Regions from separate parts of the Bradyrhizobium sp. LjRoot220 genome, predicted to be linked through region 2. Evidence: predicted binding sites of a transcription regulator. Region 2 holds the regulator's gene; the other holds the start of a gene.

The links. The regulator LexA, encoded in region 2, represses DNA repair genes until DNA is damaged. The targets are predictions, from matches to a motif close to TGTTCNNNNTGTGTTCNG.
Positions count from the first base shown of each region.
Region 1: a site for LexA is predicted at 9,235-9,252, ahead of ACSQ84_RS18660 (single-stranded DNA-binding protein). Genes of this name have one in related genera too.

Region 1 covers NZ_CAXUPS020000004.1:63,952-75,079, reverse strand. The annotation lists gene ACSQ84_RS18710 (AAA family ATPase) at 1-259, shown strand, start outside; gene ACSQ84_RS18705 (bacteriocin) at 434-592, opposite strand; gene ACSQ84_RS18700 (AAA family ATPase) at 779-1,537, shown strand; gene ACSQ84_RS18695 (SRPBCC family protein) at 1,775-2,317, shown strand; gene ACSQ84_RS18690 (cytochrome D1 domain-containing protein) at 2,320-3,261, shown strand; gene ACSQ84_RS18685 (PRC-barrel domain-containing protein) at 3,367-3,699, shown strand; gene ACSQ84_RS18680 (HigA family addiction module antitoxin) at 3,807-4,034, shown strand; gene ACSQ84_RS18675 (HNH endonuclease) at 4,117-4,923, opposite strand; gene uvrA (excinuclease ABC subunit UvrA) at 4,936-7,920, opposite strand; gene ACSQ84_RS18665 (outer membrane protein) at 8,220-8,972, opposite strand; gene ACSQ84_RS18660 (single-stranded DNA-binding protein) at 9,445-9,942, shown strand; gene ACSQ84_RS18655 (DUF2306 domain-containing protein) at 10,204-10,602, shown strand; gene gyrA (DNA gyrase subunit A) at 10,828-11,128, shown strand, end outside.
Region 2 covers NZ_CAXUPS020000004.1:177,427-188,554, forward strand. The annotation lists gene ACSQ84_RS19190 (transposase) at 1-208, shown strand, start outside; gene ACSQ84_RS19195 (hypothetical protein) at 495-1,073, shown strand; gene ACSQ84_RS19200 (transposase) at 1,205-1,651, shown strand; gene ACSQ84_RS19205 (GNAT family N-acetyltransferase) at 2,180-2,665, shown strand; gene ACSQ84_RS19210 (hypothetical protein) at 2,737-3,036, opposite strand; gene ACSQ84_RS19215 (HAD family hydrolase) at 3,202-3,828, shown strand; gene ACSQ84_RS19220 (hypothetical protein) at 3,951-4,502, opposite strand; gene ACSQ84_RS19225 (YadA-like family protein) at 4,546-6,285, opposite strand; gene ACSQ84_RS19230 (molybdopterin molybdotransferase MoeA) at 6,614-7,825, shown strand; gene lexA (transcriptional repressor LexA) at 8,066-8,770, shown strand; gene ACSQ84_RS19240 (hypothetical protein) at 9,089-9,328, shown strand; gene ACSQ84_RS19245 (hypothetical protein) at 9,466-9,888, shown strand; gene ACSQ84_RS19250 (ComEC/Rec2 family competence protein) at 9,934-11,128, opposite strand, start outside.

The DNA of each region.
Region 1 (11,128 bases), 110 kb from region 2:
GATGGAATTCCTGAAGCTGATGTACCGCATGGAGCAATCGACGCATTGCCAGGTCGTGATGGCCACGCACGCGCCGATGCTGATGGCCTATCCCGGCGCGCGGTTGCTGCGGCTGACCAAATACGGCCTGGAGCCCGTGAGCGTCGAACAGACCGACCATTACAAGGTCACGCGCGAGTTCTGCAACGATCCGACAGGTTTTGTCGAAGCCGTGATCGACGAATGGACGCCGCGCCGACGGGGCGATCACCAGTTTTGATGGCTCAGTAGGGCGGGTTCTCTTTAACCCGCCGCGCTTCACGCGAGATGGCGGGATAAAGAGAACCCGCCCTACAAGCTACGAGTTGGATACGCCAGCGTCAGCAAAAAGTCCCAGCCTGAACCCCGCGATGGCCGCTGCCGCCGCGGAGGTCAGTCTGGAAGATGATGTCGATTACGGGCGGTCGAGCGGACGGCGGAGGTCGCCGGGCCCGGAAAAGACGCGACCGATGGCGCGAATAACGTCGCCAAACCAGTTCCCGCCGCTGATCGCCTCGAGCTCGGCATCCGTCAACACTTCGATTTCCGAGTTCTTCTGTTCCATGTTCTGCATTGTGGTGCTCCCTTTCAGATCGGGCGGACCATTCCGCCGTTGATGGCAGGACAATGCCGCAAGACGCTTCGCGTCGCTGTGACGGGGGTCACATGAGGTGGCTGGGCCGCCGACGAGAGATGCGGGAGAAGTAGGTACGCTAGCGTGGAGCGAGAGCTGGCTTCAAGGCACAAACGGATCATCAACATGCCAGCGCCGTATCTCCGGCGAATCTGGCTCGAGCCGTCGCGCATCGCCGACCGCGCGGCCTATCCGTTCTGCCTGCCGTTTCTGGGCGATGATTTCGAGCTGAGCTTCGACCGACCGATCACCATCATCGTCGGCGAAAACGGCACCGGGAAATCCACCTTGCTCGAAGGGATCGCCGTGCTGGCGGGCTACGATGAGGCCGGCGGCGGGCAGGGCTATATGGCGGTCGATCATTCCGATGCGATCGAGAAGATGGGCGGTGAGCTGTCGAAGGCGCTGCGCGCGGGCTGGCTGCCGAAGATCAATAACGGCTGGTTCTTCCGCGCCGAAAGTTTCTTTTCGGTCGCGCGATACCAGGACAAGGTCAATACCGAAGTCATCCCGGGCGTCCCAATGGGTACTCCGCCGGACTATCTTTCGCACTCGCATGGCGAGGGCTTCCTGAAATTCTTTGAAGACCGATGCAAAAGCCAGGGCATCTTCATCTTCGACGAGCCGGAATCGGCGCTGTCGCCCGCGCGCCAGCTGGAATTCCTGAGACTGATGCGGCGAATGGAAGAGTCCACGATCTGCCAGGTCGTGATGGCCACGCACTCGCCGGTCCTGATGGCCTATCCCGGCGCGCGGCTGTTGCGGCTGACGAAGTACGGATTGGAGCCGGTGACCGTCGAAGCCACGGATCACTACAAGATCATGCGAGAGTTTTGCGATGATCCGGCTGGATTTGTCGAGGCAGTGCTGGCGGGTGCTTCGTAGGGTGGGTAGAGCCAACGGGTCGCGCGAATGCGCGCCCGATGACAGGCTCCGCGAAACCCACCGTTTGGCGATGGGTTTCGCTTTGCTCTATCAATCCTGTACCCTTCTGGCGTTCGCCTACCCGACGCAACGCCGCGCGTCCCGGCGGCGCCACAAACCAGCCTCCTTTGGTGTGAAAATGCGCTGCGATAACGCCGCCGCGCGCCTGCGCGGCAATAGAAACTATGAGGAAACGACATGAGGATGACGACCACGAGGGTGGGGGCCGTAGTGGCGGCGCTGGCAGTAATGGGGGTAGCCTGGGCGCATGGGCCAACCCGCCAGAAGGTGCGGGAATCGATCGAGATCAACGCGCCGCCGGCCAAGGTGTGGGCCATGATCGGGAGTTTCCAGGACATGAGCTGGCTGCCGCCGGTCGGCAAGACCGAGGGCGCGAAAGGCAACGAGATCGAGGCCACGCGGCGGCTGACGCTGGCGGACGGTGCGACCGTCGATGAGGAGCTCTACAAGTACGATGCCGAGAAGATGACTTATTCCTACCGGATCACGGCCGTCGACGTGAAGGTGCTGCCGGTCACCAACTATTCGTCCACCCTGACGGTCACGCCCAGCGCCGACGGCAAAGGAAGCAGCCTGGAGTGGGCCGGCGCGTTTTACCGCGGTTTTCCCAACAACGATCCGCCGCCAGAGCTGAGCGACGAGGCCGCCGTGAAGGCGGTGAGGGGACTCTATAAAGCTGGCCTCGAGGCGCTGAAGAAGAAGGTCGAAAGCGGAAGCTGATCGTGCGGGCCATCGTTCTGGCGGCTGCGGTCGCCAGCATCGGCACGGTTTGGGCCGCCCGGGCCGAGGAGGCGTTCGTCACTAATCAGCTCAGCGAAAATCTCACCGTGGTTGACCTCGCGACGTCGCGGCCGGTCGCGACCATCGCGATAGGCGGCAAGCCGGCGGGCGTCGCCATCACGCCGGATGGACGCTTCGCCTATGTGACGAGCCCCGACGCCAAGGCACTCACCGTGGTCGATGCCGCCGCACGCCGGGTCGTCGGCAAGATCAACGTCGGCGGTGGTCCGCTCGGCGTTGCGGTGGCGCCGGATGGCGGCGCGGTCTATGTCGCCGACTGGTACGCCGCGGCGGTGCGGGTGATTGATCCGAAAGAGCAGCGCGTGATCGCCGATATCGCGGTCGGCGCATCGCCGTCGGGGCTTGCGGTCACACCAGACGGGCGGCTCCTGCTCTCGGCGGACCGCGATGCCGACAGCGTATCCGTCATCGATACCGCGACGCGCGAACGCCGGGCGGTCATCAAAGTCGGCACGCGCCCCTTCGGCATCACGATCGATGCGGACGGCCGGCGGGCCTACACCGCCAATGTCGGATCGAACGACGTCTCGGTGATCGACATCGCCGCTAGCAGCGAAATAGGGCGCGTGAAGACGGGCCTGCGCCCCTACGCGGTCGCACTCGCCCAGGGCCGCGGCTTCGTCAGCGACCAGTATGACGGCACCGTCAGCGTGTTCGATCTCGCCACGCTGGCGCCGGTCAAGCGCATCAATGTCGGCGATTATCCGGAAGGAATCGCGGCGACGGCGGACGGCAAGCAGATCATCGTGGCGAACTGGGAGAGCAACTCGATCAGCGTGATCGATGCGGTCGAGCTGAAGGTGACCGGTGAGATCAAGGTCGGCGACGGGCCGCGGGCGTTCGGGACGTTTTTACGGCGATAGTCAGCACTAGTCTGGGATGGTGCTCCGCGGCAACCGGACGCGCGCGCATGCCGGGCTCGTTGGTGCTACAATGCCGGGAGAACAGAGAAAAACAGGGAGGATGCCATGCAGCATACCCTGGTGCCCAGTGACCGCGTCGAGCACGCGAGCGTCTACGAACGAGACGGCGCAAAACTCGGCACGATCGAACGACTGATGCTGGACAAGGTGAGCGGAACTGTCGCGTATGCCGTGATAAAAACCGGCGGACTGCTCGCCAGCCACCACCACTATCCTGTGCGGTGGGACGCACTCAGGTTTGATCCCGCGCGTCAGGCCTTCGTGGTCGAGCTGACGTTGGAGGACCTGCGCGCTGGCCCGTCCGAGCTCGATGAAGATGACTTCGACTGGGGCGACCGCTCGCGATCCTACCCGCACCCGCACTATTGGACGGTGTAAGTAGGTTAGCGGGGTTGGCTCCACGGGTCCGCGTGGCGCGCCAGCGGCGGATTACGCACCGCTATTCCGCAACGTGCTATTGCGCGCTACTACAAAGGTTAACCGTCATGGCTCCTGTCATACATCCCGGACGTCTGTTGAAGCGCGAACTGGCTGCCCGCAAGCTAAGTGCCAACCGTCTGTCGCTCGATATCGGCGTGCGCTCGGGCCGCGTCACCGACATTCTCAACGGCCGTCGTTCGATTACGGCCGATACCGCGATGCGCCTTGGACGTTACCTTGGCAATGGTCCACAGTTCTGGCTCGACTTACAGGGGCAACATCGCCGTCGTTGAGCGGAAGAGGGCGCGGAGATCGCAAAGAGGGTGAGACCGGCGGACGCAGCGGGGGCATGCGCTATCTATTCCGCCCTACGAGCTATATTGATTTTCGGCGAGCCTTCTTGGCTGGACTCGATTGTGAAGCCGGCGTTTTTGACCTCTCGCTGTAGGCTGCTAGGGAAATCTTCCGATATCGAGCAACCCCCTCCATCAAACTCTTACGGTTTAAATCGGTATCAAGAAGATCAGCGAACTCGGGAAGGTGGTTGAACAGCGACCAGTCTTCGTGTGGATTCAATCCTGTATGGCATGTGTCGCAAAGTGTGATGAGATTTTCTGGTTCGCTAAGGCCATGATTTCCAGAGGGGCGGATATGATGAACGTGAAGTTCTAAATCTACGTGGTCGTCCGGTCGTCGTCCGCATATTTTGCATCGACGGCCGTCGCGCTTAAGGACTTCCATTCTGACCTTAGGAGTCGGGGCTCGATTCAGTGCTGACGGCTCGACCGACTTCAGAACCTTAAATCCCGCTATTCCGTGGGGTGCGACCGCGACTGGCTTCAAAAGGTCCGTGAGTTTTTTCTCCGCAACGTCCTTTTCAATCAGTGCGTTTCCTCCACTGATCAGAAATACAAAGAGGTCTTCGTACGAATGAACGAAAACAAACGGTAGCTTTAGAGATTTCCAATTCTCGGCAAATTCCGCTGTGAGAAGCCGTGGTCCCCGAAGCTCCCAGCCTCGCTTACTGGCTTCCCAGCCCACAAACGAAGACTGCAAGCCATAGTCGATTTTTCCGCCAATATCTCCTGTAAGCGTAAGCGCATAATAGGTGCATTCATTCTTACCGGAGTGCATCCTTTCCCAGCGCTGTTTCAATGGTAGCTTCAAGCCATCAGCACTCACGATGCAATCCCTCTACTCCGCCGCCTCACTCGCTCCCGCACTCTTCCGCGGCTTCCCTGCCGCCCGCTTCAGCACCGGCGCCAGAAACTTGCCGGTGTAGCTCCGCGGCGCCTTGACGATATCCTCGGGCGGGCCCCAGGCGACGATTTCGCCGCCGCCGTCGCCGCCTTCGGGGCCGAGGTCGATGACCCAGTCGGCGGTCTTGATGACTTCGAGGTTGTGCTCGATCACGACCACCGTATTTCCCTGCGACACCAGCTCGTGCAGCACTTCAAGGAGTTTGGCGACGTCGTGGAAATGAAGCCCGGTGGTCGGTTCGTCCAGGATGTAGAGCGTGCGGCCGGTGGCGCGCTTTGACAGCTCTTTTGCCAGTTTGACGCGCTGGGCTTCGCCGCCGGAGAGGGTGGTGGCCTGCTGGCCGACATGGATGTAATCGAGGCCGACGCGGTGAAGGGTCTTGAAAGTTTCGCGGACGCGCGGGACGGCCTTGAAGAACTCGGCGGCTTCTTCCACGGTCATGTCGAGTACGTCGGCGATACTCTTGCCCTTGAACAGGACTTCGAGCGTCTCGCGGTTGTAGCGCTTGCCCTTGCAGGCGTCGCAGGTGACGTAGACGTCGGGCAGGAAGTGCATTTCGATCTTGATGACGCCGTCGCCCTGGCAGGCCTCGCAGCGGCCGCCCTTGACGTTGAACGAAAAGCGCCCGGGCTCGTAGCCGCGCGCCTTGGCTTCGGGCAGGCCGGCGAACCATTCGCGGATCGGCGTGAACGCGCCGGTGTAGGTCGCGGGGTTCGACCGGGGTGTGCGGCCGATCGGCGACTGGTCGATGTCGATGATTTTGTCGATATGCTCCAAGCCCTCGATGCGGTCGTGGGGTGCTGCGCCCTCGCTGGCGTTGTTGAGTTTGCGCGCGATCGCCTTGTAGAGCGTGTCGATCAGCAGAGTCGACTTGCCGCCGCCGGAGACGCCGGTGACGCAGGTGAACAGTCCCAGCGGAATTTCCGCCGAGACGTTTTTCAGATTGTTGCCGCGGGCGTTGATCACCTTGATGGTGCGGCGATGGTTCGGCGGCTTGCGCTCGGGGATCGCCACCGACAATTCGCCGGTGAGATATTTGCCGGTCAACGACTTCGGATTGGCCATGACCTCGGCGGGCGTGCCCTGCGCCACGATGTGGCCGCCATGCATGCCGGCGCCGGGGCCGATGTCGAGCACGAAATCGGCGAGGCGAATGGCGTCCTCGTCATGCTCGACCACGATCACGGTATTGCCGAGGTCGCGCAGCCGCTTCAGCGTCTCCAGCAGCCGCGCATTGTCGCGCTGGTGCAGGCCAATTGAAGGTTCATCCAGCACATAGAGCACGCCGGTGAGACCCGAGCCGATCTGCGAGGCGAGGCGGATGCGCTGGCTTTCGCCGCCGGATAGCGTGCCGGAGGCGCGCGCCAGGGTCAGGTAATTGAGGCCGACATCGAGCAGGAAGGACAGCCGCTCGCGGATCTCCTTCAGCACGCGCACGGCGATCTCGTTCTGCTGCGCGTTGAGCGCTTTCGGCACACTCTCGAACCATTCGCCGGCGCGCTTGACCGAGAGTTCCGAGATTTCGCCGATATGCTTGCCGCCGATCTTGACGCACAGCGCTTCCGGCTTCAGCCGGTAGCCGTGGCAGCCCTCGCAGGGGATGTCGGAAAAATACTTTGCCAGCTCCTCGCGCGCCCACTCGCTCTCGGTCTCGCGAAACCGGCGGTTGAGGTTGGTGATGACGCCCTCGAACGGTTTTTTGGTGTCGTACGAGCGCACCCCGTCCTCATAGGAGAACTTGATCTCGTCGTCGCCGGAGCCGTGCAGGATGGCGGCCTGCGTCTTCTTCGGCAGGTCCTTCCACTTGGTGTCGAGCGTGAACTTGTAGAATTTGCCGAGCGCGGTCAGCGTCTGGATGTAATAGGGCGAGGACGATTTGGCCCACGGCGCGATCGCGCCCTTGCGCAGGGTCAACTCCTTGTCGGGGATGACGAGGTCCTCGTCGATATGCTGCTCGACGCCGAGGCCGCCGCAGGCCGGGCAGGCGCCATAGGGGTTGTTGAACGAGAACAGCCGGGGCTCGATCTCCGGAATGGTGAAGCCGGACACCGGGCAGGCGAATTTTTCCGAGAACAGAATTCGTTCCGGTCCGCTCTTGTCGTGGATTTTTGCGGTTTTCTTGTCGGATTTCTTCTCGTCGGCGGCGCCCGCGGGCGCATCGGCGTATTCGATCACCGCCAGCCCCTCGGCGAGTTTTAAGGCGGTCTCAAAACTTTCGGCGAGGCGCTGGCCGATGTCGGGGCGTACCACGATGCGGTCGACGACGACGTCGATGTCGTGCGGGAATTTCTTGTCGAGTGTGGGCGCATCCGCGAGCTCATAGAAGCTGCCGTCGATCTTGACGCGCTGAAAGCCCTTCTTGAGGTATTCGGCGAGCTCTTTCTTGTATTCGCCCTTGCGGCCGCGCGCGACCGGCGCCAGCAGATAGAGCCGCGTGCCCTCGGGCAGCGCCAGCACACGGTCGACCATCTGCGACACCAGCTGGCTTTCGATCGGCAGGCCGGTTGCCGGCGAGTAGGGCACGCCGACGCGCGCCCACAACAGGCGCATGTAGTCGTAGATCTCGGTGACGGTGCCGACGGTGGAGCGCGGGTTTTTCGACGTCGTCTTCTGCTCGATCGAGATCGCCGGCGACAGGCCGTCGATCTGGTCGACGTCGGGCTTCTGCATCATCTCGAGGAATTGGCGCGCGTAGGCGGACAGCGACTCGACGTAGCGGCGCTGGCCCTCGGCATAGATGGTGTCGAAGGCGAGCGAGGATTTTCCCGAGCCGGACAGGCCGGTGAACACCGCCAGCTTGTCGCGGGGAATCTCGACGTCGATGTTTTTCAGATTGTGCTCGCGCGCGCCGCGGATTGTTATCGCGCGCGTTCCCGAGCCGGCGTTAGTTTGGCGCTTCGCCCTCAGCACTTCATCCATATCGGCATTTCCAGGCGCGTGAAGGCGCGCCACGTTGGGCGCGCATCGCCGGGACAAGACCGGAGCGGGCGCCGATGGCAGAAAGCTGGAACGTAGGAAGAACGGGCCGGGATTTCCAGTGCTCGCTGCAAGCCATCAACGGTTTGTTTTGCAAGGGCTTGTCAAGGAACTGCCAAGGAAGTTGCAATGGCAGCAGATGGCAGCGGAACCGCTGTAGGATGAAGCGTGCACGCAAACAAAAAGGCCGGCGCGAGGCCGGCCTTTCGTTATTCCGATTTCAGCGAAGCTAAGTACCGAACTCAGTACTTGGCAACGACCGGGCCACCCCAGCGATAGTTGACGCGGACGGTGACGAGATCGACGTCCTGGCTGATGCGGTCGACCGTGGAGAGCACGCCGGCGGGCGTCGCGAAGCCCACGTTGCGGTCGCCCATGAACATGTGATCGTATTCGACGGCGGCCGACCAGTTCGGGGCGAAGCCGTACTCGAGGCCGACGCCGACGACGCCGCCCCAGCGGGTTTCCTTAGCCGAGTCGAAAATCACGTTGGTGCCCGTGAAGCGATGGTCATACCGATCTTCGGTGACTGCAGCGCCACCCTTCACGTAGAGCAGGGCGTTATTCCAAGCGTAACCGATCTGACCCGTGAACAGGCCAAAGCTTCGGACGTTGGTATGATCAACCGCATCGCCCGGAACCAGGATGAACTGCTGGCTTACGCGCGAACCGTTAAAGTCCGCCCAGTTGCCCTGCGCTTCAACGCCGAACACCCATGCAGCCGCCTGCCAGCGATAGCCGATCTGACCACCGACCGTGCCGCCGGTCGCATCATGACATCCTTCAGCAAGAAGAGGGCCCGCCACCGGAACGACGTCCCAGCACTTGTGGCTCGAACCCCAGCCGCCGTTGATACCGATGTAGAAACCGCTCCAGTCGTAGACTGCAGCGATCATCGGGGGCGCCTTGGTGTAAGGACGCGCGGCGAGATCAGCGGCTGCGGCGGGAGCCGCGAACGCTACGAGTGCAACCGTACCAAGCAAAAACTTTTTCATTTCAAAATCCCCAGTCCCTGATCGCTTCCCGTTGGTCCCGAAGCGATGTCATCCAAGACGCGAGCGCCGCGTCGTTGAATAAATCAATACGCCGATTCAACCGGAAATACCGTCTCCGAAATGCCACACTCGCGGCCGAAGTGAGGGCTCTTCAAGGTAATGATTTGTTTACAAATTTTGTCGCGCAGCGCGGGTTGACCTAGCTTTCCCGAGGCGGCCAAGCACCGTCATGCGGTTCTGTTGCGGATGACCTGAGGTTGCGAAGAACAAAACTGGAACAATGCCGCGAGCAATGCTATAATGTGGATAACCAAGGGATTGCCGAGGGATCGCTAAGTCGGGGCGGCCATCGGGCGTATAGGGTCGTCCTCAATGTCCCTGGGTGGATGAGGCGGCCGATCCGGCGGCCAGTGCCGGCCGGTTGCGGCGGTCGCGCAGCTTTTTTGGTACCGATTTTGAGTGGAGAGCGACGATGGCGGGAAGCGTGAACAAGGTGATCCTGGTCGGAAACCTCGGCAAGGATCCGGAAATCCGGCGGACACAGGACGGGCGGCCGATCGCCAATCTGAGCATCGCGACCTCGGAAACCTGGCGCGACAAGGGCACCGGCGAACGCAAGGAGAAGACCGAATGGCATCGCGTGGTGATTTTCAATGAAGGGCTCTGCAAGGTCGCCGAGCAATATTTGAAGAAGGGCGCCAAGGTTTACATCGAGGGCGCGCTGCAGACCCGCAAATGGACCGACCAGAGCGGGGTCGAGAAATACTCGACCGAAGTGGTGCTGCAGGGTTTTAATTCGACCCTGACCATGCTCGACGGCCGCTCGGGTGGCGGCGGTGGTGGTTTTGGCTCCGACGATTCCGGCAGCAGCGATTTTGGTTCCGGCGGACAGGCCACTTCCGCGCCGCGCCGCCCAGTTGCCGCCGGCGCCGGGCGCAACAACGACATGGACGACGATATTCCGTTCTGATTGCTCGCCGTTCGAGCGGACCGGGGACTTGCGAGCCGCCGAAATAGTCGGCGGCTCCAGCAAGTTGTGCTTGTTCATGTCTATTCTTGATTAATCTACGTAACATTTTGATGTTCCCGATGTCTGGTAGCGCGTGTCGATGCTTCGGCGTGCCGCTAATGCTGGGGTTTTCACATTAAGAGCTCGATTTAGCGTTTTTCCGTCACGTGTGATGGTCATCGAACCGGCGGCTGCGGGATGGAGCCTTGGGAGCACGCTGCCATGAGTCTCGCGCCACTGCTGGAAGCCGTCCCGCCGATCCCGCTTCATGCCTTCGCGGCGATGGCGGCCTTCGCGCTCGGCATCGTGCAGTTCGCAGGCCCCAAGGGAACGCTGCCGCACCGGACCCTTGGCTGGATCTGGGTCGGCCTGATGGCGGTGGTGGCGGTCTCCTCATTCTGGATCCACGAGATCAGATTGCTGGGTCCCTGGAGTCCGATCCATCTGCTGTCGATCTTCACGCCGATCATGCTGGTGCTGGGCGTGTGGTACGCGCGCCGGCACAATGTCGGCGGCCACAAGATCACGATGATCTCGATCTTTGCCGGCGCGCTGGTGGTTGCGGGGCTGTTTACCTTCGTCCCCGGACGGGTCATGCATGCGGTGGTTTTCGGCCCCTAGGCGCGGCGGAAAACACCGGTTCTGACCCCCTGATTTTGGTCCCGCCGACGAGCTTGTTCCGATCCCGGAAATGGCTGGCGCGATGACTTGCCAGCAGAGCGCTGTGAGCCCGGTAAGTCCATGAAAAAACGAAGGGAAAAACAGCTGGCCGGGGGCGCCCTGGGGTGGTTAAAAGCCCTTCGATACGCTATATGATTCCCAGCCAAGAACTGACCGGATTCCCCTTTGTCTGACAACGATGACAACAAGCCCGGCGAGCCGCCGGCGCCTTCCGATATTCGTCCCGTTTCCATTCTCGACGAGATGAAGCGCTCCTACCTCGATTACGCCATGAGCGTGATCGTGGCGCGCGCGTTGCCGGATGCCCGCGACGGCCTCAAGCCGGTCCACCGCCGCATTCTGTATTCGATGTACGAGCAGGGGCACACCCCGGACAAGAAGTACGTCAAGTCCGCGCGCGTCGTCGGCGACGTGATCGGTAAGTATCATCCGCACGGCGACCAGTCGATTTACGACGCAATGGTCC
Region 2 (11,128 bases):
CCGCGCGGCGGAGAGCATCGGCCGGCCGCTCGGCGACGATCGCTTCCTCACCCGGATCGAACGATTGACCAAACGTTCCCTCAAGCCGGGCAAGCGTGGTCCGAAGCCGAGTCGGAAGACCGTTAACGGGCGCATTAAGTGCACTGTCACCGAAACTCGAAATTCGAGCACTGTCACCGAAATACCGAAATTCGGGCCACCTCGCTGATCGAGGACAGACGGCGATAGCTCACTTTCATTCGAGGGATCGGAAAATGCGGACCGGAAAGGGCCGAGCAACGTCAGATGGCGGGTTGCGGCGCGGTATGGATGGGCGCGACCGGACAACCCGGTTCCTGATGCGGAACCACGATCCAGATCAAGATGGGCGCTCGACAGCCGCCCCAGGAATTGCGGTAAATTGCTCAGCCCGTTGCTAGGCTGGACGCTTCGCGGCTGGGTGCCGCGATCCCAACGCCGCCGCTTGCTGTTCGGTGATCCGGAGCATATCACCAATGAATCGCTGTCTCGCTGCTTTCGCAATCGCCGCCAGCCAGTTCGCACCGGTTGCGCACGCCAACGATGCGCTGGAAGCCAAGTTGCGGGCCTACGTTCCGGTCGTCTCCCTCGCCAAAGTATGTGACCTCAGGATCAGTGACGCCACCTCGGGTGAGCACCGCGCCATGCTCCAGGCGGTGAAATCCGACCCGAAGGCCGACAAACTCGCCTACCGTCTCCATTACGAAACGCAGACGGCCTACATCAAGGCCCGCGACGGAGGTCAACGGGTCGCCTTCTGCAAGGACTTCATCGCAGCCAACAGCCAATACGCCAAGGCGCGCTTCACCGCCGTGGTCGAGGACCTCATGAGCGACGTCAGCACTAGTGTGCAGAAAGCGATTGCCCATAACGTCTGCGGTGCGCCCCCCGTCAAGCTATCCAAGGCCGACTGGAAACCGTACGCGCAAATCAAAAAGATGCTTCAGACCGAGCATAAGTCGGCCAAGGAAAACGCCGAGACCAACGGCTGGAACGTCACCGAGGAAACGACGGCGGTCACGGAACAGTTCTGCGCGGCGGTAAAAACCCAATGACAACGCCGACGCCAATCAGTGAGAGCTTGGGGCTGCCAGCACGGTCACCATTGCGACCACCTCGGGCTTTGCGCCGCCCCCTTCATGAAGCACCGGGACTTCTCTAACTGGAAAGCGCCCTCCGCCCAGTCATGACCGCCGCGCGTGAAGCATCGAACCCGCGCGCCATCCAGGCGCGGCGCAAGCGCAGCGGCCATTTCTGGCGGGGCCGGTTCGGCGCCGTCGCCATGGATGAGGCGCACTTCGGAGCGGCGCTACGCTACGTGTCGCTCAACCCGGTGCGGGCACGGCTGGTGGAGCGGGCGCAGGATTGGCGCGGGTCGAGCACGCGCGCGCATCTGCGCGGCAGGGACGACGGCATCACGGCGCTGACGCCGATCAGGGAGCGCTTCCCTCGCTTCGCCGATCTGCTCGAAAGCGAGCCGGAGGCGGACATGGTCGAGCGCCTTCGCGCGGCGGAGAGCGTCGGCCGGCCGCTCGGCGATGATCGCTTTCTCACCCGGATCGAACGATTGACCAAACGTTCTCTCAAACCGGGCAAACGTGGTCCGGAGCCGTCCAAGCCGGAAGACCGTTGACGTATTAAGTGCACTGTCGCCGATACCGCCCAGGCAATGACGATTGGTGTGCGTCGCGAATGGGAACTGAATCACCCCTGGTTCCCTCGCCGTCCCGTAGTACTACCGGCGCAAATCATCGAGATACCCCTGCGTCTCTGCGATCGGATTCAGAATCGATTCAAGAATTGGCGTCACAACGACCGCATGAAAACAATTCGCAGATTTCTCGCTGACGAGACCGGCGCAACCGCTATCAGCACGTCGCTGAAGTGACGCTGCCGCGGATCGCCTAATCCGTGATGTGGGTGAGCGGTTCCCTGTCGTTTTCAGGAAACCTTCGATAACTACCCGCCGAGGATGGCCCCTCATCCCAGGCGGATGACCACCTTCAGGCCGTCCTTCTCCGGAAGGGCGGCTTCTTTTTTGCGCTTGCGGGCCTGGCAACGCCGAGCTGCCTGCAAATCCAGGATTTCTCCGATACCGGCATTTCGCTACATTGGAGTCACTCGCTACGGGCGGCCATGCCCGAGTCGAATGGGGGCATAGATGAGCGATAGCGATGAAGTGCGGATCGAGGCGGCGCCAGCCGCGACCGACGAGGTGCGCCTGCTGGTCGGCGAACTCGAGGCCGTGCTCGCGGCGGAATACCCGCCGGAGCAGCGCCATGGATTTTCGATCGATGCGATCTTTCAACCGCACGTCCGGTTCTTCCTCGCCCGGCGGCAAGGGGCTGCGGTGGGCTGCGGCGGCGTCGCCCTGTTCCCTGACTACGCCGAAGTCAAACGGATGTTCGTGCGCGGCGGCGCGCGGGGCCAGGGCGTCGCCGACGCCATTCTCGCGCGGATCGAGGACGAGGTGCGCGGCGCCGGACTTTCCGTGCTGCGTCTGGAGACGGGAACGCGCCAGATCGCGGCGATGCGGCTCTACATACGCACGGGCTTCCGGGAGTGCCCGGCGTTCGGGGATTACGCGCTGAAGGCCCCGCAAGCGATCGCGGCGAGTGTGTTCTTCGAGAAGTGGGTTGGAGTGTAGGCAAGCCCTCATGCCGGCCACTTCCCCGCCTCGTTCAAGCCCGCTTTGCCGGCGGATCGCTTCCATTGACGTTATTTTGCGGTGGTCTCGGTCTTGACGTCTGTCTTCGCGGCCTTCGGCTTCGCCGGCGCCTTGGCCGCGGCTTTCGGGGCAGCGCTGTCGCTGCGCACGGTTCCCCAGGGATCCCCGCCCTTTTGTTCCGGAATATTGCCCAGCGACCTCTTGTAGGCCCGCTCGGCCTCCTTTTCCGCCGCGATATCCGATCGCGTCTTCTCCTTGTCCTCCTCCCCGTATTTTTGAATGGGTTGCTGTTGGGCCCACGCCGGCCCGGCCAGCAAGACCATCACAGCCACGATGCCGATCTTCTTCATGCCATCACTCCCCGGATCCTCGGCCAAAACGTTGAAGCAGGACTTAGCACAGCTCGCGGGGCGGCTTAAACGATGGATTTGCCTGCAAAGTGCCGGCGAAACATGCAACCCGGCTGGCCACGGCCGACCGTTGCTCAGGCCGGTCCAGTTTTGTAAACCTCTGGCATGAACTCCCCGCTCCTCCCCACCTCCGCCGACGCCCTGCTGTTCGATCTCGGCCGCGTCGTCCTCGATATCGACTTTGGCAAGGTGGTGGCCACCTGGGCCGGCCATGCCGGCTGCGAGCCCGCGCACCTCGTCGAGCGATTCTCGCCCAATGACGCCTGGCATCGTCACGAGCGGGGCGAGATCAGCGACGCCGAATTCTTCGCAGGGCTGCGAGACTCATTGGGTATCGGCATCTCGGACGCCCAGTTTCTCGAAGGCTGGAACGCGATCTTCGCCGGCGAAATGCCCGACATCGCCGCATCGCTGGCGCGCGCCGGACAACGCCTGCCGCTCTATGCCTTCTCCAACACCAATAACGCGCATGTCGTGCATTTCAGCCAGGCCTATGCCGGCGTGCTCGGGCATTTTCGCGAAGTCTTCCTGTCATCGACGATCGGGCTGCGAAAGCCGGATGCGGCGGCCTATGACCATGTCGTCAAGGCGATCGGCGTGCCCGCTTCGCGCATCGTGTTCTTCGACGATTCCGCCGCGAACATCGAAGGCGCGCGGGCGCGGGGCTTGACCGCGGTGCATGTGACAGCGCCGGATGACGTCGCAAAGACGCTTGCCGCGCTCGGGATTTAGCCAAGCTGCCTATGTTGTCCTGATCCCCGCGCAACTGACCGCCGAGACATAACAGAGCGTCGCGAACATCACCTTCATCGAGTTCTTCGTCGGGTAACGTTCTTGGTTGCTCGGGGGCCGGTCTATTTGGGCTGCTGGTGGTCAGCCGGCTTGTTGTCCGCCGGCGCGGGCTTGATGGCGGGCTGTTTCGCGGCTGTTGCAGCGGGCTGCTTTTGCGCAACGGGCGGTTCGGGCATCGGCGCGACGGGCCCGCTCTGCCCGATCGACACCGAGATGCCAAACAGCCGCCATTGCCCGTTCACTGGCGCGAACGACAGATCGAAATTGACCTGGCTCGGCACCGAAGGAAAGAAGCCGGCCATATGCAATAGCCCGTTGGCCTCGATCTGCGGCAGCAGATTGAGCTGCGGATCGATCACGGCGACGCCGGAGAGGTCGAGATTGTCGCCCCGCAGCTTGGCGAAGATTTCACCGAGCCGCGCTGCCGAGTTGGTTTGAAAGCCGGGCGCGCCGATGTCGCGCAGCACCGTGTAATTGCCGGTCTTGTTGGCCTGATCGAGCGCCAGCAGCGACGATCGAACGAGGATCAGCACGCCATTGCGATCGATCTGCGCGGGTTTCGGCGCTTGCGCATGACCGGCGGACACGCTCGCAGCCATGACGGCCGCAATCATCAGAACCCGCCAGCGAAATTGTTTTCCTCTCACCACCCTGTCGTCACCACGCGACCGTCAGTCCGGCGCGGCCGCCGACGCCGCCTTGCGCGAAGCCGGCGGCAACGCCGCCATTGAGGACCACATGGTCGCTGAGGCGCATTTGAGCTCCGAGGCTCATGGCATTCTGCCCGCGGAACGTGCCCCAGTTGGTTGAAATCGCGAATTTCTTGTCCGACGGCAGCGCGGAGCCGCCCATCGCGATCGCGACCGCGGTACCCTCGAAGGCCTGCCTCATCTGCGTCTGCAGGGTCGCGACGTCGCCCTGCAGGACCGCGACGTTGCCCTGCAAAGTTGCGACATTGTTCTGCAGGCCGGAAATATCCGGTGCGCTGTAGCTCGACACGGCAAGATGGCCGTTGGCGTCACTGGTGACGAACGAGATCGGGCCGGTTTGCGCCGCAAGGCTGGCCGCCGAGGTGATGCCGGACATCCGGTAGGTGTTCGAGGTGGTGCCGATCGAGACCTGGTTGGCGACGCTGGTGGATGCGCCGTTGCCGATCGCAGCCGAGTTGGCCGCGAGCGCCTGGCTGTTCGGACCGAGCGCCGTCGAATTCGTTCCCGTTGCGACCGCGCCGTCGCCGAACGCCGCGCCGCCGTTGGCAGCGGAGGCCAACGCGCCGACCGCGACCGAACCGGTCGCCACCGCGCCATTGCCGATCGCGATGGCGTTGGCGCCGGTGGCGGCAGCATTGTTGCCGACGGCGACCGCGCCAGTCGCGGTAGCCCGCGCACTGGCGCCGACCGCCGTGGCACCGGTGGCGCTGGCGAGGCTGGCCTGGCCGATCGCGGTGGTGGAGGCACCGGTAGCGTTGCTGCCTTGACCGAAGGCGCTCGCGGTCGTGCCATTGGCGATGCTGTCCTGGCCGGTCGCGGTCGCGCTGGCGCCGTTCGCCCGGCTGCTTCGGCCGGTCGCGGTCGCATTGTCGCCGTTGGCAAAAGCGCTCGCGCCCGTCGCGGTAGCGCCCGCGCCAATGGCCGAACTGAAGGCCCCGGTCGTGGTGGCGGAAGCGCCGGTCGCGGTGCTGGAGCCGCCGGCCGCGGTGGCGAAGTTGCCGCTCGCGGTGGCGCCCGCGCCCGTTGCCGTCGCAAAGTTACCGCCGGCGGTGCTGAACACGCCCGTCGCGGTGGCTTGTGCGCCGTTCGCCGTGCTGGCGTAGCCGGTCGCGGTCGCTTGAGCGCCGTTGGCGTGGCTGCTCACGCCCGTGGCGGAAGCCTGATCGCCGTTGGCAAAGCTGCCCGTGCCGGTCGCGGTCGCGCCGACGCCGGTCGCAACACTGCCCGAGCCGGTCGCGGTGGCCAGGGCGCCGTTGGCCTGACTGCCCACGCCGGTTGCCGTGGCTTGTGCGCCGTTCGCCTGGCTGTTGACCCCGGTTGCCGTCGCGAAGTCCCCAGTGGCAGTGCTTAGGGCGCCGGTCGCGGTCGCGCTGCCCCCGTTCGCGGTCGTGCCGTTCCCGTACGCTGTCGCGAAGACGCCGGTCGCGTTGGCGCCGGAGCCGATCGCCGTAGCGTTGCTGCCGCCCGGAACGACGGCCGTGCAGTCTCCCGCCAGCCCCGTCACGGTGGAGTAGCATTGCGCGAACGCCGGCGAGATGCCGAGCACGGTCATCATCCCGGCCACCGCCGCGAGGCTGCGCAAGGTGCCGCCGCACAGCATGCTGCTCGCCAGCAGGCTCGCCCGGCGGTCGGATGGAAGAAGCACACCGGCGTGCAGGGAGACCGAAACCGTTGCCGTCGCTATCATCGTCCGCCCCGCATTCGCGCGAAACCGGCTCAAGTAAGCCAGCCCGTGGCTGGCCAAAACCTTGGCGCCCACACCTCAACTGATGGAACCCTAACCGAATCGCAGATGCGAACAAATCGCTGGCGCGGTCCATGACGGTATCCGCCTGATGTCGTGAGCGATTACGGAGCGATGTTGCCGTTCAGCAACAAGATGGCGACGCGGCTCTCTCCACGCACGCGTTCAGCCCGCGCGTTTTGCCTCCGCCCCCGCTCTCCGTTATGAAAGCGCTCAACGATCGCCTCCCCAAGCCGAACTCAGATTGGATCGCGATCGAGGAGAAGTGCCCGTGGCCCTGATGCCGGTTGCCGATGCCCTCAGCGCGATCCTCGCAGGCGCAGATCCCCTGCCCGAAGAAATCGCCGCACTCGACACCGCCTGGCATCGCGTGCTGGCGCGCGACCTCGCCGCACGGCGCACGCAGCCGCCGCAGGCGATGTCGGCGATGGACGGCTATGCGGTGCGATCGGCTGACACCGCCGACCTCTCCGCGCGGCTGAAGGTGATCGGCGAGGTCGCGGCCGGCCGCCCGTTCGAGCGCAAGGTCGGCGCCGGCGAAGCGGTCCGGATTTTCACCGGCGGCGTGATCCCCGAGGGCGCCGACGCCGTCATCATCCAGGAAGACACGGCTGCCAGCGGCGACCACATCACCATCACGGAAATTGCAAAACCGGGACGGCATATCCGCGCCGCCGGCGCCGATTTCCGCGAAGGCGATGTGCTGCTCACCAAAGGAAGCCGCCTCACCGAACGCGATCTGTCACTCGCCGCCGGCATGAATTATCCGGAGCTCGCCGTGCACCGCCGCCCGAGGGTGGCGGTGCTGGCCACCGGCGACGAACTGGTGATGCCCGGTTCCGATCCCGGCCCCGGCCAGATCGTCTATTCCAACGGCTACGCGCTGCGCGCGCTGGCGCGGGCCGAGGGCGCCGAGACCATCGATTTCGGCATTGCCGCCGACACGATCGATGCGACCACCGACGGCATCCGCCGTGCCCGCGCATCGGGCGCCGACATCCTGATCACGATGGGCGGCGCCTCCGTCGGCGACCACGACCTCGTCAAGCGCTCGCTGGAGGCCGAGGGCGTCGCGATGGCGTTCTGGCGGATCGCGATGCGCCCGGGCAAGCCGATGATGCACGGACGGCTCGGCGCGATGCGGGTGATCGGCCTGCCCGGCAATCCGGTCTCGTCCTATGTCTGCGGCTTCCTGTTTCTGGTGCCACTGATTCGGGCGCTGTCGGGCCGAAATACCGTCCATCACGTCCGGGAGAGTGCGCTGCTCGGCCGCGATCTTCCCGCCAACGACCAGCGCGAAGACTATCTGCGCGCACGGCTCGAGCGGCGCCAGGATGGCGCGTTGATCGCGGTGCCGGTGAGCCACCAGGATTCCTCGCTGCTGGGAAATCTCGCTGCGGCACGGGCGCTTTTGATCCGTCCGCCGTTTGCGCCGGCGGTGCCGAAGGGGATGCCATGCGAGTTCCTGCGCTTGCCGGAATGATGCACCGCGCAACGGCGCCGTCTGGCGAAGTCGGCGCGCGTTCACCTGAAATTAAGTGGTTGCGGAACATGTATCGAACATATAGTGTCCGTTCATGATTTGTTTCGAGGACTAGTGTCTTTAATTGGGAGTTTTGGACTCCGAATTTAGGGACGCCTCTCGCGACTGAAGACCACGAAGTTGAAGACCACGAAGTTGAAGATCACGAATTACGACGCGCCAACCGGGGGATTGCTCGAGATGCTTACGCGCAAACAGTATGAACTTCTGCGTTTCATCAACGAACGGCTCAAGGAAGCCGGCGTGCCGCCCTCCTTCGACGAGATGAAGGATGCGCTCGACCTCAGGTCCAAGTCCGGCATCCACCGCCTGATCACCGCTCTGGAAGAGCGCGGCTTCATCCGCCGCCTGCCCAACCGCGCGCGCGCCATCGAAGTCATCAAGCTGCCCGAGCTTGCCGGCAGTAACGGCAACGGCCGCCGCGGCTTCACGCCCAGCGTCATCGAGGGCACGCTCGGCAAGGTTCGCGCCGCCAGCGCGCCCGCTGCCGATGATGGCGAGCGCCCGGTCGCCGTACCGGTGATGGGCCGGATCGCCGCCGGTACGCCGATCGAGGCGCTGCAGACCCGCAGCCACACCATCAGCGTACCACCTGACATGCTCGGCTCCGGCGAACATTACGCGCTCGAAGTACGCGGCGATTCCATGGTCGACGCCGGCATTCTCGACGGCGACATGGCGCTGATCCAGCGCAACGAAACCGCCGACACCGGCGATATCGTGGTGGCGCTGATCGACGAGGAGGAAGCAACCCTGAAACGCTTCCGCCGCCGCGGCGCCTCGATCGCGCTCGAGCCCGCCAACACCTCCTATGAAGTCCGCATCCTGCCGCCGAACCGGGTCCGGATTCAGGGCAAGCTGATCGGGCTGTACCGGAAGTACTGAGCGCGGCCCGCTTTCGCGGCCGTCAGTGGCGTCATTCCTCATCCCCAAGTCGTCATGCCCGGCCTTGAGCCGGGCATCAACGTCTTTGGTTCATCTCGAGGAAAGGCGTGGATGGCCGGCCATAGGCGAGCGGAAGCGACGCCGTCCTTCAGACGGCTATGCCCGGCCATGACGAAGGGGGTGCGGCGCGCAGGCGCTCGTCCCACAATTGCCCAGAACACGGCAAAAACTGGCGTGACGTTGGTTGGTATGACGCGTTTTCTTCAGCTTCGCTGGAAACGCCCTAGCCCCGGGGGGAAACGAGACGTGGTCAGCAACATGATCACCAAAATCACCTGGCAACGCGCGGGACTGGTGACCGAGCCGGGCCGCTACATGCTCCGGTTCGGCTGGCTGACGGTGACCGCCGACGACCTCGCAATCTGGCAGCAATATCCGGAGGCCGCCTTCACGCTGGTCGAATTGCCCGACATTGCCGACGACGGCCGGGAGCAATTCCATCTCGGCGCCTTCGAACTGCCGCTGCCGCCGACGGGCGAAGATTCGCAGCCGCCGTAGCGTGTTTGTGATCGGGCGCGCCGGCCTTCAATTGGCAAACGCGCAGAACAGGAATAGACTTTGGCCAAGTCCACTCTGATGGAGGCCAGCGCCTCGAGGGAGGCACGGGTCTCTATCTCTTACGAGGGAGCGATCCGATGTGTGACTATAGTCTGCACGCGATGGCAACGCGTCCTGCCGAGGTCGGCGAGACCCTGATATCGACCACGTTCCGCGGCACCTCGACCCGCGGCTTTGCCAGCGAGCGCGACCCCGCAGTCGCGGTCTGCATGCTGCCCGGGACCGAACTGGCCTTCGCGCAAGACGTCAAATACGACAACCGCTGGATCTGGACGCGGACGGTCGGTTTTCGCGTCGGCAAGTTCAACACCATCAATCCGCATATAAGGGAACGTCACCACGACGCGATCGAGTTTCCCGACGGCAGCCATGTGCTGGTGACACAGCTTTGCGAGGGTCAGCGCGTCACCGTGCTGCAATTGCCGGTGACGAATCCGGCGCCCGAGCGCACGACGACGCAGGCCGACGCAGCCCCGGTGGCCTGGCTTCCCACCGGCTGAACGCGGCGCCGGTTGCGACACGGCCGGCGCGCCAAGGAGCCAACACTACTCGTCCGCCTGCAGGTCGGCGTCCGACGGCGTGGCGTCGATGGCGCGTGGCCGCACGGGCCGCTCGCCCGTTGCGCGCGGCGCGAGGATAGTTGTCTCCGCCTCTCCCTCGCCCGCGATCGCCGGAGACCACGGACGGTCGACGCCTCTGGGCTTGACGGCATCGATGGTAAATCCACCGCCGTTTCGCCGCAGCGCCAGCGCGCCCAGCCGCCGCAGGCGCTCGGCATCGATCACCGCGGCCCCGCACGCCGTCGGCGCCGGCCTTGCGGTCACCAGCAGGCCTGCGCGTTCGCAATCGTCCGCCAGCGCCTCCGGCCGGAGCGCCAATGCGACGAACCCGCCGCCGGCCGCCTGCGCCACGCAGCCGCCCTCGTCGCATGAGACGCCCGCGGTGAGCGAGGCATCGGCAGGCTTTCGCGCGTCGGCATCCGCCGCCAGCCATTCCTTGACAAGGAAGCTATCCCTCGAAGCTCCCCTGGCTGCGCGCATCAGATGCAGTTTGCCGTCCTGGCCGCGGACACCGACATTGCGGCCGTCGGCCGAAATGAGGATATCCGGCTGCGGCACCCTCGCCGCCCATACCGCGGCAAACAACACCAGAGCCGCGCCAGCATAGCGCAGCGGCGTCCGCAACAACCCGAGCACGATGATCCCGACACTGGCCGCGATCAGCGGGCCGATGCCAAACGCCGGCACGCGGCCGACCGCGCCCGGCAAGGCGGCGACCCATTGCGTGACCACAATCATCCAGTCGATGCCGACGCCCATCGCCCACCAGCAGATGCCGTCGAAGCCGAACGGCATCAGGGCGAGCCCGAGCAGACCCGCCGGCATCACCAGCGCCGAGACCACCGGCATCGCCGCCAGATTGGCGAGCACGCCATAGGGCGTCACCCGGTGGAAATGAAACGCCGCGTAAGGCGTGGTGGCGAGGCCCGCCACCAATGAGGCCAGCAGCAGCATCGTGAGCTCGCGGCCGCCCCACAGCGCCACCTGCGCGGTCGCGGAATGATCCGGCTGCGCGAACAGGCGCGGCATGCCGAGCTGCACCAGCGCCACCAGCCCAAGCGTCGCCGCAAACGACATCTGGAAGCTCGGATGCACCAGGGCTTCCGGCGCCATGGTCAAGACAATGAGGGCGGCAACTGCCAGCGTTCGAAACGTGATGGCGCGGCGGTCGACCATCACG